2 regions of the Ferribacterium limneticum genome follow, and region 2 is predicted to be linked to the other one. Evidence: predicted binding sites of a transcription regulator. Region 2 holds the regulator's gene; the other holds the start of a gene.
What was found. The regulator FNR, encoded in region 2, switches genes on or off when oxygen is low (the NO sensors DNR and NnrR bind a similar motif). The targets are predictions, from matches to a motif close to TTGANCTAGNTCAA.
Positions count from the first base shown of each region.

Region 1: ubiU (ubiquinone anaerobic biosynthesis protein UbiU) is a predicted target of FNR. The motif match lies at 2,643-2,656, and genes of this name have one in related genera.

Region 1 is NZ_CP075191.1:126,065-131,445, reverse strand. Features, by position in the region: gene rodA (rod shape-determining protein RodA) at 1-600, shown strand, start outside; gene KI617_RS00605 (septal ring lytic transglycosylase RlpA family protein) at 597-1,598, shown strand; gene KI617_RS00600 (response regulator) at 1,608-2,498, opposite strand; gene ubiU (ubiquinone anaerobic biosynthesis protein UbiU) at 2,712-3,719, shown strand; gene KI617_RS00590 (U32 family peptidase) at 3,733-4,635, shown strand; gene ubiT (ubiquinone anaerobic biosynthesis accessory factor UbiT) at 4,652-5,107, shown strand; gene KI617_RS00580 (SpoIIE family protein phosphatase) at 5,104-5,381, opposite strand, start outside.
Region 2 is NZ_CP075191.1:2,900,191-2,905,571, forward strand. Features, by position in the region: gene hemN (oxygen-independent coproporphyrinogen III oxidase) at 1-1,103, opposite strand, end outside; gene fnr (fumarate/nitrate reduction transcriptional regulator Fnr) at 1,189-1,932, shown strand; gene KI617_RS13940 (DUF302 domain-containing protein) at 1,937-2,329, opposite strand; gene KI617_RS13945 (porin) at 2,508-3,668, opposite strand; gene KI617_RS13950 (IS1595 family transposase) at 4,089-5,042, shown strand; gene KI617_RS13955 (TonB-dependent receptor family protein) at 5,050-5,381, opposite strand, start outside.

The sequences.
Region 1 (5,381 bases), 1.4 Mb from region 2:
GTCGGCTTTTATGTCATCTTTTTCGCCGGCCTGCCGTGGAAGGTGATCATCGGACTGGTCGCCGCGGGAGCCTCGGCCGCCCCGTTCCTGTGGAACATGCTGCACGACTACCAGCAAAAGCGCATCCTCACGCTGATCGACCCGACTACTGATCCGCTCGGCTCGGGTTACCACATCATCCAGTCAATCATCGCCATCGGCTCCGGTGGCGCCTTTGGCAAGGGCTACCTGAACGGAACGCAGACTCACCTCGAATTCATCCCGGAAAAGCATACCGACTTCATCTTCGCCGTCTATTCCGAAGAATGGGGTTTGCTCGGCAATGCACTGCTCGTCTTTCTGTACACCTTGCTGATCGGGCGCGGCCTGATGATTGCCTCGGCCGCCCCAACGCTGTTTTCCCGTCTCCTCGCCGGGGCGATTACCCTTGGCTTTTTCACCTACGCCTTCATCAACATGGGCATGGTCAGCGGCATTCTGCCCGTCGTCGGCGTCCCGCTGCCCTTCATGAGCTATGGCGGCACAGCGCTGGTCACGCTATTTCTCGGCATCGGCATGCTGATGTCGATCCATACCCACCGGATGCTGGTCAAGAAATGATTCGCCTGATCGCCCCCCTGAGTCTGGCCTTGCTGCTTGCCGCCTGCGGTGGCCCCGGTCCGGTACGCGAGACAACGGTTGAGGGGCAAAAAGGGCCAGTTTCAAAAACACCGACGCCGACCAGGAAACCAACAGCCGTCCTCAAGCGAGGCGGTGGTTTCTACAAGGATGACGGCCCGGCCGACGACATCCCGGATGGCCTCGATGACATTCCCGATGCCGAACCGAAGTGGGAGCCGCTGCACAAACCCGCCACCAAGCCCTACGCCGTGCTGGGCAAGGAATATGTGCCGAATACCGCGGTCAAGGCCTACAGGGCACGTGGCATCGCCAGCTGGTACGGCAAGAAGTTCCATGGCCAGAAAACCTCGATCGGCGAGCCTTACGACATGTTCGCCATGACCGCCGCCCACACCACGCTGGCCCTGCCCTCCTACGCTCGCGTCACCAGCGTGCAGAGCGGCAAGTCGGTGATCGTCCGCATCACCGATCGCGGCCCTTTCCATGCCGACCGTGTGATCGATCTTTCCTACACCGCTGCCTACAAGCTTGGCTTGATCAATGGTGGTAGCGGCCAGGTCGAGGTCGAGGCAATCATTCCAGGCGAACTCGCCGGCACCGCCTACGCCCAGACCACGCCGCCACCCCGCGTCGCCGGCCCCGCGAACGGGGACGATATCGAACAACTGGCCAAGCGCATGGCGCTTGAAGAGCGACCGGTGCAAACCGCGGCGATGGCCGGCATGAGTGGCGACGAAAGCATTCAGAAGGGAATTTACCTGCAGCTGGGCGCCTTTTCGAATGCCGAAAATGCCGAAAACCTGAAGAATCACCTGCTGCGCGAGCTCGACTGGCTGAGCGAAACGATGCGGGTCAATCCAAGTGGCGGCATTCACCGCCTGCATCTCGGCCCCTATGCGAATCGCGGCGATGCCGACCGGGTCGCCGAGAAAATCCGCGCTGCGCTGGGCTACCGTCCGACGATCATCACCCGCTAGGCAGCGAGGTCAGAGATTGACCCTGGCAACGACGACGTTGCCTCGCCCCTGATAGTCGAGCGCCGAGAAACTCATCATCTTCGCCATCGCGATGCCTCGGCCATTCGGATCAAACGCGCGGTCCGGATCGAAACTCAGGAACTTGTTCCACTCGAAACCATCGCCCTGATCAGTAATGGTGAAGACGACACCATCGGCATCACGCTCGACTCTGACCGTGGCAAATCGATCGGTGAATTGCGGCAGCGCAAGGCGACGCCTGATTTCTGCCTCCCAGTCGCCCTCCCACTTGAGCAGCGACTTTTCCTGATAAGTCACGCCCAGATTACCGTGCTCGACCGCATTGACCATCAGATCTGACAAACCGGGCGCAGCGACATCCGGCACCGGGCACATGCCGGCCAAGACAGGAACCAGACTGGTGACATCCTCCAGCGTCACAAAACGGTACTCGACGCTCCGGATCAGCTTTTGCGCCTCTTCCAGACGAGCCGCACGGCTGCGCAACTGTTTGCGTGCCCGCCGATCTTCCATCGCAGCCCGCACGATGGAAATCAGCGCTTCCGGTTCGTAAGGCTTGGTCAGGTAGTAGTAAGCTCCCGCTTCCAGACCCTCCCGAACCTGATCGGGAGAAGAAGCCGCCGTCTGCATGATGACCGGAATATCGACAAAGCGCGCCTCCCGCTTCATGCGGCGGAGCAACTCCATCCCGTCCAGCTCAGGCATCATTCGATCGAGAACCACCAGTGAAAAATCACTGTCCGGTGCAATCAGGCTATCCCAAGCCTCAAGCGGATTGCTGTGCATCTCCAGCTCGATATCTTCCTGCTCGAGAAACTCCTCGATGATGAACAGGTTCAATTGTTCATCATCAACAACGAGGACGCGTTCCTTATTCATTACTCAGCCTTTCTCAATGGCCTGACACATGACTGGCGGGGTGCTTTGGACGAAAGAGCGGGAAAACATGCCCCTCCCCTGGCCGATTATTGACCACAATCATACCGTAACGAAGGCCAATCTTGCCTCGCACAAGCCACGCCTTTGACCAGGATCAATGGCGTTTCTGCAGCGCTGGCTATACTCCGGCGCTTGATATTCAGGACGCCTCCCATGAGCTCCTTGCCCGATCTCGTCTGTCCGGCCGGCAGCCTGCCGGCACTCAAGGCCGCCGTCGACAACGGTGCCGATACCGTCTATCTCGGCTACAAAAACGATACCAACGCCCGCAATTTCGCCGGCCTGAACTTCGACGCCAAGACCATGGCCGAAGGCATACGCTACGCTCACGCCAAGGGTCGCGAAGTGCTGATGGCGATCAACACTTTCCCGCAGGCCGGCCGGGTTGCCGACTGGCACAAGGCCGTCGACGGTGCCGTCGATCAGGGGGTGGATGCGATCATCCTGGCCGACATCGGCCTGCTTGATTACGCCCGCAACAAGCATCCACAGCAGCGTCTGCACCTCTCGGTCCAGGGCTCGGCGACCAGCTACGAGGCGATCAATTTCTGCCAGCGTGAATTCGGCGTTCGCCGCGCCGTCTTGCCGCGTGTGTTGACGCTGGCCCAGGTTGAACATGTGATCAAGAACACCTCGGTCGAAATCGAGGTCTTCGGCTTCGGCAGCCTGTGTGTAATGAACGAAGGACGCTGCTGGCTCTCGTCCTACGCCTGTGGCGAATCGCCCAATACAGTGGGGGCCTGTTCGCCGGCCAAGTACGTCAAATGGGACAAGAAGCCGGGCACCATGGAAACACGCCTCAACGGCGTCCTGATCGACCGTTTCGGCGATGATGAACCGGCGGGTTACCCGACGCTGTGCAAGGGGCGTTTCGAAGTACAGGGCGAAACCTATTACGCCCTGGAAGAACCAACCAGCCTGAATGTGCTGGAAATCCTGCCGGAAATCATCAAGATCGGCGTCAAGGCCATCAAGGTGGAAGGCCGCCAGCGTAGCCCGGCCTACGTCACGCAAGTCACTCGCACACTGCGCGCCGCGCTCGATTCGCTCCGTGATGGCAGCGAACGCTTCCATGTGAAACCGGCCTGGCAAGCCGAGCTGGCCAAGGTTTCCGAAGGCAGCCAGGCAACGCTCGGCGCCTACAGCCGGCCATGGCGCTAAAGGACAACGCAACATGAAACTTTCGCTTGGCCCCCTACTCTATTTCTGGCCCAAAGCCGAGGTCATGGAGTTCTACGCCGAAATGGCCCAGAACCCGGCCATCGACATCATCTACGTTGGCGAAGTGGTCTGCTCGCGCCGCCAGCAACTGCGCACGACCGACTGGATCGGCCTGGCCCGCGACCTGACCGATGCCGGCAAACAGGTCGTCGTCTCGGCGCAGGCCCTGCTCGAATCGGAAAGCGACCTCAAGGCCCTGCGCCGGCTGATCGACGAAGCTGGCTGCATGCTCGAAGCCAACGATCTTGGAGCCGTCAACCTCGTGCACGGCCAGGATTTCGTGGCCGGCCCGCATCTGAACATCTACAACGAGGCGACGCTGGCTTCTTTCGCTCGCTTCGGCCTGAAGCGCTGGGTGCCGCCACTCGAAGGCTCACGCAGCATGATCGAGGCCCTGCACGCGAGCAGGCCAGCTGGCATCGAGACTGAAGTCTTCGCCTTCGGCAAGATTCCGCTCGCCTTTTCCGCCCGCTGCTTCACCGCTCGCCATTACGATCTGAACAAGGATGACTGCCAGTTCAAGTGCCTGGATCACGCCGAAGGTTTGACCCTGAAAACCCGCGAGGGACAGGACTTCCTGACCATCAACGGCATCCAGACCATGTCGGCACAGAGCTACAATCTGCTGCACGAGATGCCGGAAATGCTCAAGATGGGTATCGACATCGTGCGCATCAGCCCGCAGAAGCAGTACATCAACGAAATCATCGCTGCCTTCGATGCGGCCCGACGGGGCGAGACGCTGCCGGTCGACAGTCGGGAATGGAGCACCAGCGGCCTGGTGGATGGCTACTGGTTTGGCGATGCCGGTATCGTCCAGCGCCATACGCAAGCACTTGCCCAGTTGGGTGCATGACACACGGAGCATGAACATGAACGGCAATTTCACCATTCCCAAATTCAAGCTGCCTGATTTCGTCGCCAGTCTCGGCCAGAAACTGCCGCAATGGCCACATGCCCTGGCCTTGGTCGCCGGCTTGAATGCGGCACTGAAAATGAAGTTGCTGCCGGAAAGCGAACTTGCCCTGCTGGAAGACAAGCTGTTCCGCGTTCGTGTCCTCGATACCGGTGGAGAAGCTTGCTACACCTACCTTAACGGCCTGTTCCGGCCGGTTTTCCGCCCGGAGCGCGAACCTGATCTGGCCTTTGCTGCCAATCTGTCGGCCTACCTGCAGTTGCTGGCCCGCCAGGAAGACCCGGATACGCTGTTCTTCAACCGCGAACTGGAAATCACCGGCGATACCGAACTCGGCCTGATCGTCAAGAACATGCTCGACGCCGTGGAGTGGCCGAAGTTTTCCGCCAAGCTGCCGCTATTTCGCCATTAATTGCTATTGGCCGGACAGTCGATGACCAGCATCGACATGTCGTCATGAGCGCTGCAGCCCTTCAAATGGTGCTGCAACGCCTGCTGTAGCGCATCGGTTAACTCGACGCCAGGGGCACGGTGCTCGACGACATGTATCAGTTGCTCATCGCCAAAGGCAACGTCATCGGCGTTGCAGGCCTCGACAATGCCATCCGAGATCAACAGCAGCTGGCGAGCGTCAACCCAGTTAAAGTGTTCAATACCCTGAACACCCTCACTGGTCTTCACAATAC
Region 2 (5,381 bases):
AAGACCGGTAAGGCACCGGTATCGAGGCGATCGTAGTACTCGTCCGCAGTCTTGACGTTCTGGTAGTAGGTCGGCCCGACCTTGCTGATCGACGAGATGCCAAAAGACAGCATGTCGCAGTCGGCGTAGGTCGAATAGCCCTGGAAATTGCGGTGCAGGCGGCCTTGACGCTGGGCGACAGCCAGTTCGTCATCCGGCTTGGCAAAGTGGTCCATACCGATGAAGACATAGCCTGCATCGGTCAGCTTCTTGATCGCCAGCGCCAGAATCTGCAGCTTGGTATCGGCTGACGGCAGATCACCATCGTTGATCCGGCGTTGCGGCTTGAACATGCTGGGCATGTGTGCATAGTTGTAGATCGACAGGCGATCGGGATCCATCGCCAGCACGCGCTCCAGCGTCCGGTTGAACCCCATTACCGTCTGGTGCGGCAGACCGTAGATCAGGTCGACAGAAACCGACTTGAAGCCGTTGGCCCGTGCATCACGGATGACACTGTAGGTCTCTTCCTCGCTTTGAACCCGATTGACGGCAACTTGTACCTTTTCGTCGAAATCCTGCACCCCGACGCTCATGCGGTTGAAACCGAGTTCGCCCAGCAAGGCGACTGTGGCCGTATCCACCTTGCGCGGGTCGACTTCGATCGAATATTCGCCGCCATCAAGCAACTTGAAGTGCTTGCGGGTTTCGCCCATCAACTGGCGCATCTCGCTGTGCGACAGGAAGGTCGGCGTACCGCCGCCCCAATGCAACTGGATGACCTCGTGCTCACCGTCGCGGCCTTCCAGTGCCGCTGCCTGAATATCCAGCTCCTTGGCCAGATATTTCAGATATTTGGCGCTGCGCCCGTGATCCTTGGTAATGATCTTGTTACAGGCGCAGTAGTAGCAAATAGTGTTACAGAACGGGATGTGGAAGTATAATGAAAGAGGTCGACTGATCCCGCCGATGTTGCGCTTGCCAAGCCAGAGTTTGGCTGCATCGGAGTCGAAAGCCTCGACAAAGCGGTCGGCCGTCGGATAGGACGTATACCGGGGGCCGTTGACGTCAAAGCGGCGAATGATCTGCGGATCGAAGACGAGGTTTTCAGTTGCGAAATTCATTAGGCAAGCCATCAAAAGTTGATCGGATTATGTTCGGATGGCATGGTTTTGCGGTTGACTTGGATCAAGCTAACGCAGGTTGCCAATGGCACATACACGCCCATTAAATCAGGAAATATCGCTGTCCGTCATCAAGACGGCCTGCTCAAATTGCAATCTGCGCGAACTGTGCCTGCCCTTTGGCCTCAGCACGGAGGAACTTGAGCGCCTCGACGACCTGGTTTCCACCCGTCGTCGCATCAAGCGCGGCGATCACCTGTACCGCGCCGGTGAAGGTTTTGATGCAATTTACGCTATCCGCAGCGGTTTCTTCAAGACTGATGTGCTGCTTGAAGATGGCCGTGACCAGGTCACCGGTTTCCAGATGGCCGGCGAACTGCTCGGGCTGGATGGTATCAGTACCGAACACCATACCTGCAATGCCATCGCGCTCGAAGACAGCGAGATCTGCGCCATACCGTTCTCCCGCCTGGAAGGTTTGTCGCGTGAAATCCACACGCTGCAACACCATTTCCACAAGGTGATGAGCCGGGAAATCGTTCGCGACCATGGTGTGATGATGCTGCTCGGCACCATGCGCGCCGAAGAGCGGCTGGCTGCCTTCCTGCTCAACCTGTCGCAACGCTTCACCGCCCGCGGCTTCTCGCACGCCGAGTTCTACCTGCGCATGACGCGCGAGGAAATCGGCAGCTATCTCGGCCTGAAGCTGGAAACAGTGTCTCGTGCTTTTTCCAAGTTCCAGGAAGAAGGCTATATTGCCGTCCAGCAGAAGCACATCCGGATTCTCAACGTTAATGGCCTGAAGGCCTTGATGAATCACCGAAGCTGACGCCTTACCAGCGCAGCTTCGCCAGTTCTCCGGCTCGTTCGACCAACTTGAAAAGCAAAGCCTGGGCTTTAGCTCGGGCTGGTGTCGCGCTCCCCGGGGAACGGTAGACCATCACCACCCGCTCGGGCTCGGCAGCCGTCACGTAGATAGCGATCGACAACGGACAAAGGGCAATCTGGGCCGGATCTTCGGTCACCATCCGCCAAGCTAGGGCAGCACTGCAAAACTGAAAGATTTCGGCTTTAAGGAATGGCGTTGCCGCCCCCTCGCCCCCGGTGCGCTGCAACATCTGGTTGAACGGCAGCACGGCCCCGACCACCAAACCCTCAGCCTCGATAACCTCGATCAGCGCGTCGCGCGCCGTCGGGTAGTCACTGCCAGGGATGGCGTAGGTCAAGACGTCATCCGTCGCCCAGGCCTGTGGCGCCAGGAGTATCCAGAGACTCAGGAGGCAAGCGAAAAAACGGGGCATCCTTGAGGACGCCCCGAACAGATGCAAGAAGGACATCTGACGCAAGACTTGCTCCCGGCTGCGAAGTTATCTGAATCGAAGCTTCGAAATCCGGCCAGAAAACTTAAAAAGCATGCTTGATACCCATGGCAAAGCCATTGACGCCGGTACCGGAGAGCCCGGCCGAATTACCCATCGGGTTGATGGTGAAAGAGGCGTTACGATCGTTCTTGATATGGGCGTAGTCGGCATACAGCTCGGTCCGCTTGGACAGAGCGTAGCGACCACCGATTGCCCACTTGCTGGCATCGGCATCGCTCAGGGTCTTGTCCTTGACCTGGCCGTAGCTGACCAGCATTTTGGCCTTGCCGAACGGTACGGTAGCGCCGAGGAACCAGTTGCGGCGATCATATTCCTGGCCAGCCGCCAGTCCACCCAGATTCTGCAAACCGGCAGTGGTGGCGTCGAGATCGATATTGCCGCCAATCAGCGAGTTCTGCTGGCCCTTGATCACGTCGTAAACACCACCGATCTTGACGAAGCCAAAATCGTAGGAAACGCCACCGGTAGCCACATACAGACGGCTATCCGACAGACCTGCCGCCTTGGTGGTTTCGTAGTCCAGATCGACGCTCAAGGGGCCATTGGCGTAGATCAGGTTGACAGAGAACAGGCGGTCATCGGCGTTACTGCTGCCAGTGATGGCGCTGACACCGTTAGTATGAACGCCTTGCAGGCTGCCTTCGTTACCCTGGGTATTGGTGGCCGTCGCCAGAATCAGCGTAAAGCCGTTCCAGGCCGGTGAGATGTAGGCGATGGCGTTGGCCGCACGGTCGTACTGGGTGGTCATCGAGGCGAAGTTGCCGACCGAGTAGTTGGTGAACGGGTTGTACTTGCCATAAATACCGTAGCGCAGGCCGTCGAGATAACCGGCAACGACGGTACCGAAACCACCGGTCAGGCCAACGTAAGAGTGCCCCGCCTGGTTCAGGCCACCGCCAGTGTCGGGATTGAAACGATACTGAATATCGAACAGCGCCTTGAGGCCATTTCCGAGATCTTCGACACCTTTGAAGCCGAGGTGGCTGAAAGAGGCGGCTTGGCCGATGAAATTGCGAGCCTGGTTGGTCGTGCCCACGTTGCCGCTGGCCGGCACAGCACCGTTGCTGCCGCTGGTAGTCATCCAGCCCATGTCGATGTTGCCGTAGATGGTCACGTTGGATTGGGCAAAGGCAGCGCCGGAGGTGGCGGCGGCGATAGCCAGGGCGATAATTTTCTTCTGCATGAATAGTCTCCAGATATTTATACCGAAATACGCCCAACCCCCTCGGGCACGGCGACTTCCCCCCAAGCACCGCAAGCGGCGGCAGCAAGGATGCACCTTCATTGCGAAGCTCATGCCAGGATGAGGAAACACATCACCAATCAGATTAACCAATTGATAGCAATAGGTTTTACAGATAATCGACCGAAACACCCAAAAAGAATTCTGAACAACCGCATGCTCATTATTTGGACAGCAGGTGATTTACTGCCCCAAAAAACAACACCCAAAACGGTGGACAAAAAAAGCCCGGCACGCGGCCGGGCAAGTTGAGACACGAGGCAATTCAGAACCTGATTAGCAACAATCGTCAGCCAGTCTCACTTGGTGAGACTGAGCACCCGTAGAGTGATTGCCATCGGACAACGAGAGGTGGCGATCATGGCGATGAACAGAATCCAATTTCAACCGGGGTTGTCGATGCCGGAATTTCTCAAAGACTACGGTACCGAGGCGCAATGCGAACAAGCGCTCGAAGCGGTACGCTGGCCTGAAGGATTTCGCTGCCCGCGCTGCGCAGCTACGGGGCACTATGTACTGCGGGATGGTACGCGCAAGGTCTTTCAGTGCAGCGCCTGCCGTCATCAGGCGTCACTGATTGCCGGAACGGTGTTTCAGGGCACCAAGCTGCCCCTGAGCACTTGGTTCCTGGCGATCTACCTGATCAGCCAAGCCAAGACCGGCCTGTCGGCGCTGGCCTTGAGGCGCCAACTGGGCGTCAGTTACCCCACGGCCTGGCTGATTCACCACAAACTGATGCAGGCCATGGGCGACCGGGAGGCGCGCTATGCGCTGGAAGGCAAAGTCCAGGTCGATGATGCCTATCTGGGTGGCGAGCGCACGGGTGGCAAGGTCGGGCGGGGCTCCGAAAACAAGGTCGCCTTTGTCGCTGCCGTCTCCCTGACGGATGAGGGCCGCCCGCTGCGGGTGCGACTCACCCCGGTGCCGGGTTTTACTCTAAAGGCAGTGGCCGCCTGGGCCAAGGAGCACCTGGCCTCGGGAAGTACGGTGCTCTCCGATGGCTTGGCCTGCTTTGCTGCGGTTGCCGAGGCCGGCTGCACGCATCGCCCGACAGTCATGGCTGGACGTAAGCCGAGGGAGGTTCCCGCATTCAAGTGGGTCAACACCGTGCTCGGCAATCTCAAGACTAGCTTATCGGGTTGCTACCATGCCTTCGACTTCCAAAAGTACGCGGCGCGCTACCTCACCGCCTTCTGCTACCGCTTCAATCGGCGTTTCGACCTGCTTACGCTTAACCAGCGTCTCTTGGTCGCCGCGGCCGGTTCAGCGCCCCACCCGCTTCGCTTGATTCGGTTGGCTGACGTTCGTTGCTAATCAGGATTCAGAATGTGTAGCGGGCACTGACCCCGGCCAGCCAGGTACGGCCCGGTGCTGATTCATAGAAGCGGCCGTTGCTATCGCCGACAATGACCGAACCGACGTACTGGCGGTCGAAAATATTGTCGAAGCGCAGGAAACCGCGCAGGCTGAGCGGGCCGTACTTGCGATCGACGCCGAAGCGGAGATTGGCGACGGCATAGCCCGGCGCAGCCTGCCGTTGGTTGGTATCCTCGACGTAAACCTTGTCGCGAACGATGCCTTCGACCGCGGCATGGAAGCCGCTTGGCTTGTGCTTCCAGGCGATTTCGCCGAACAGGTTGTGGGCGGCGACAC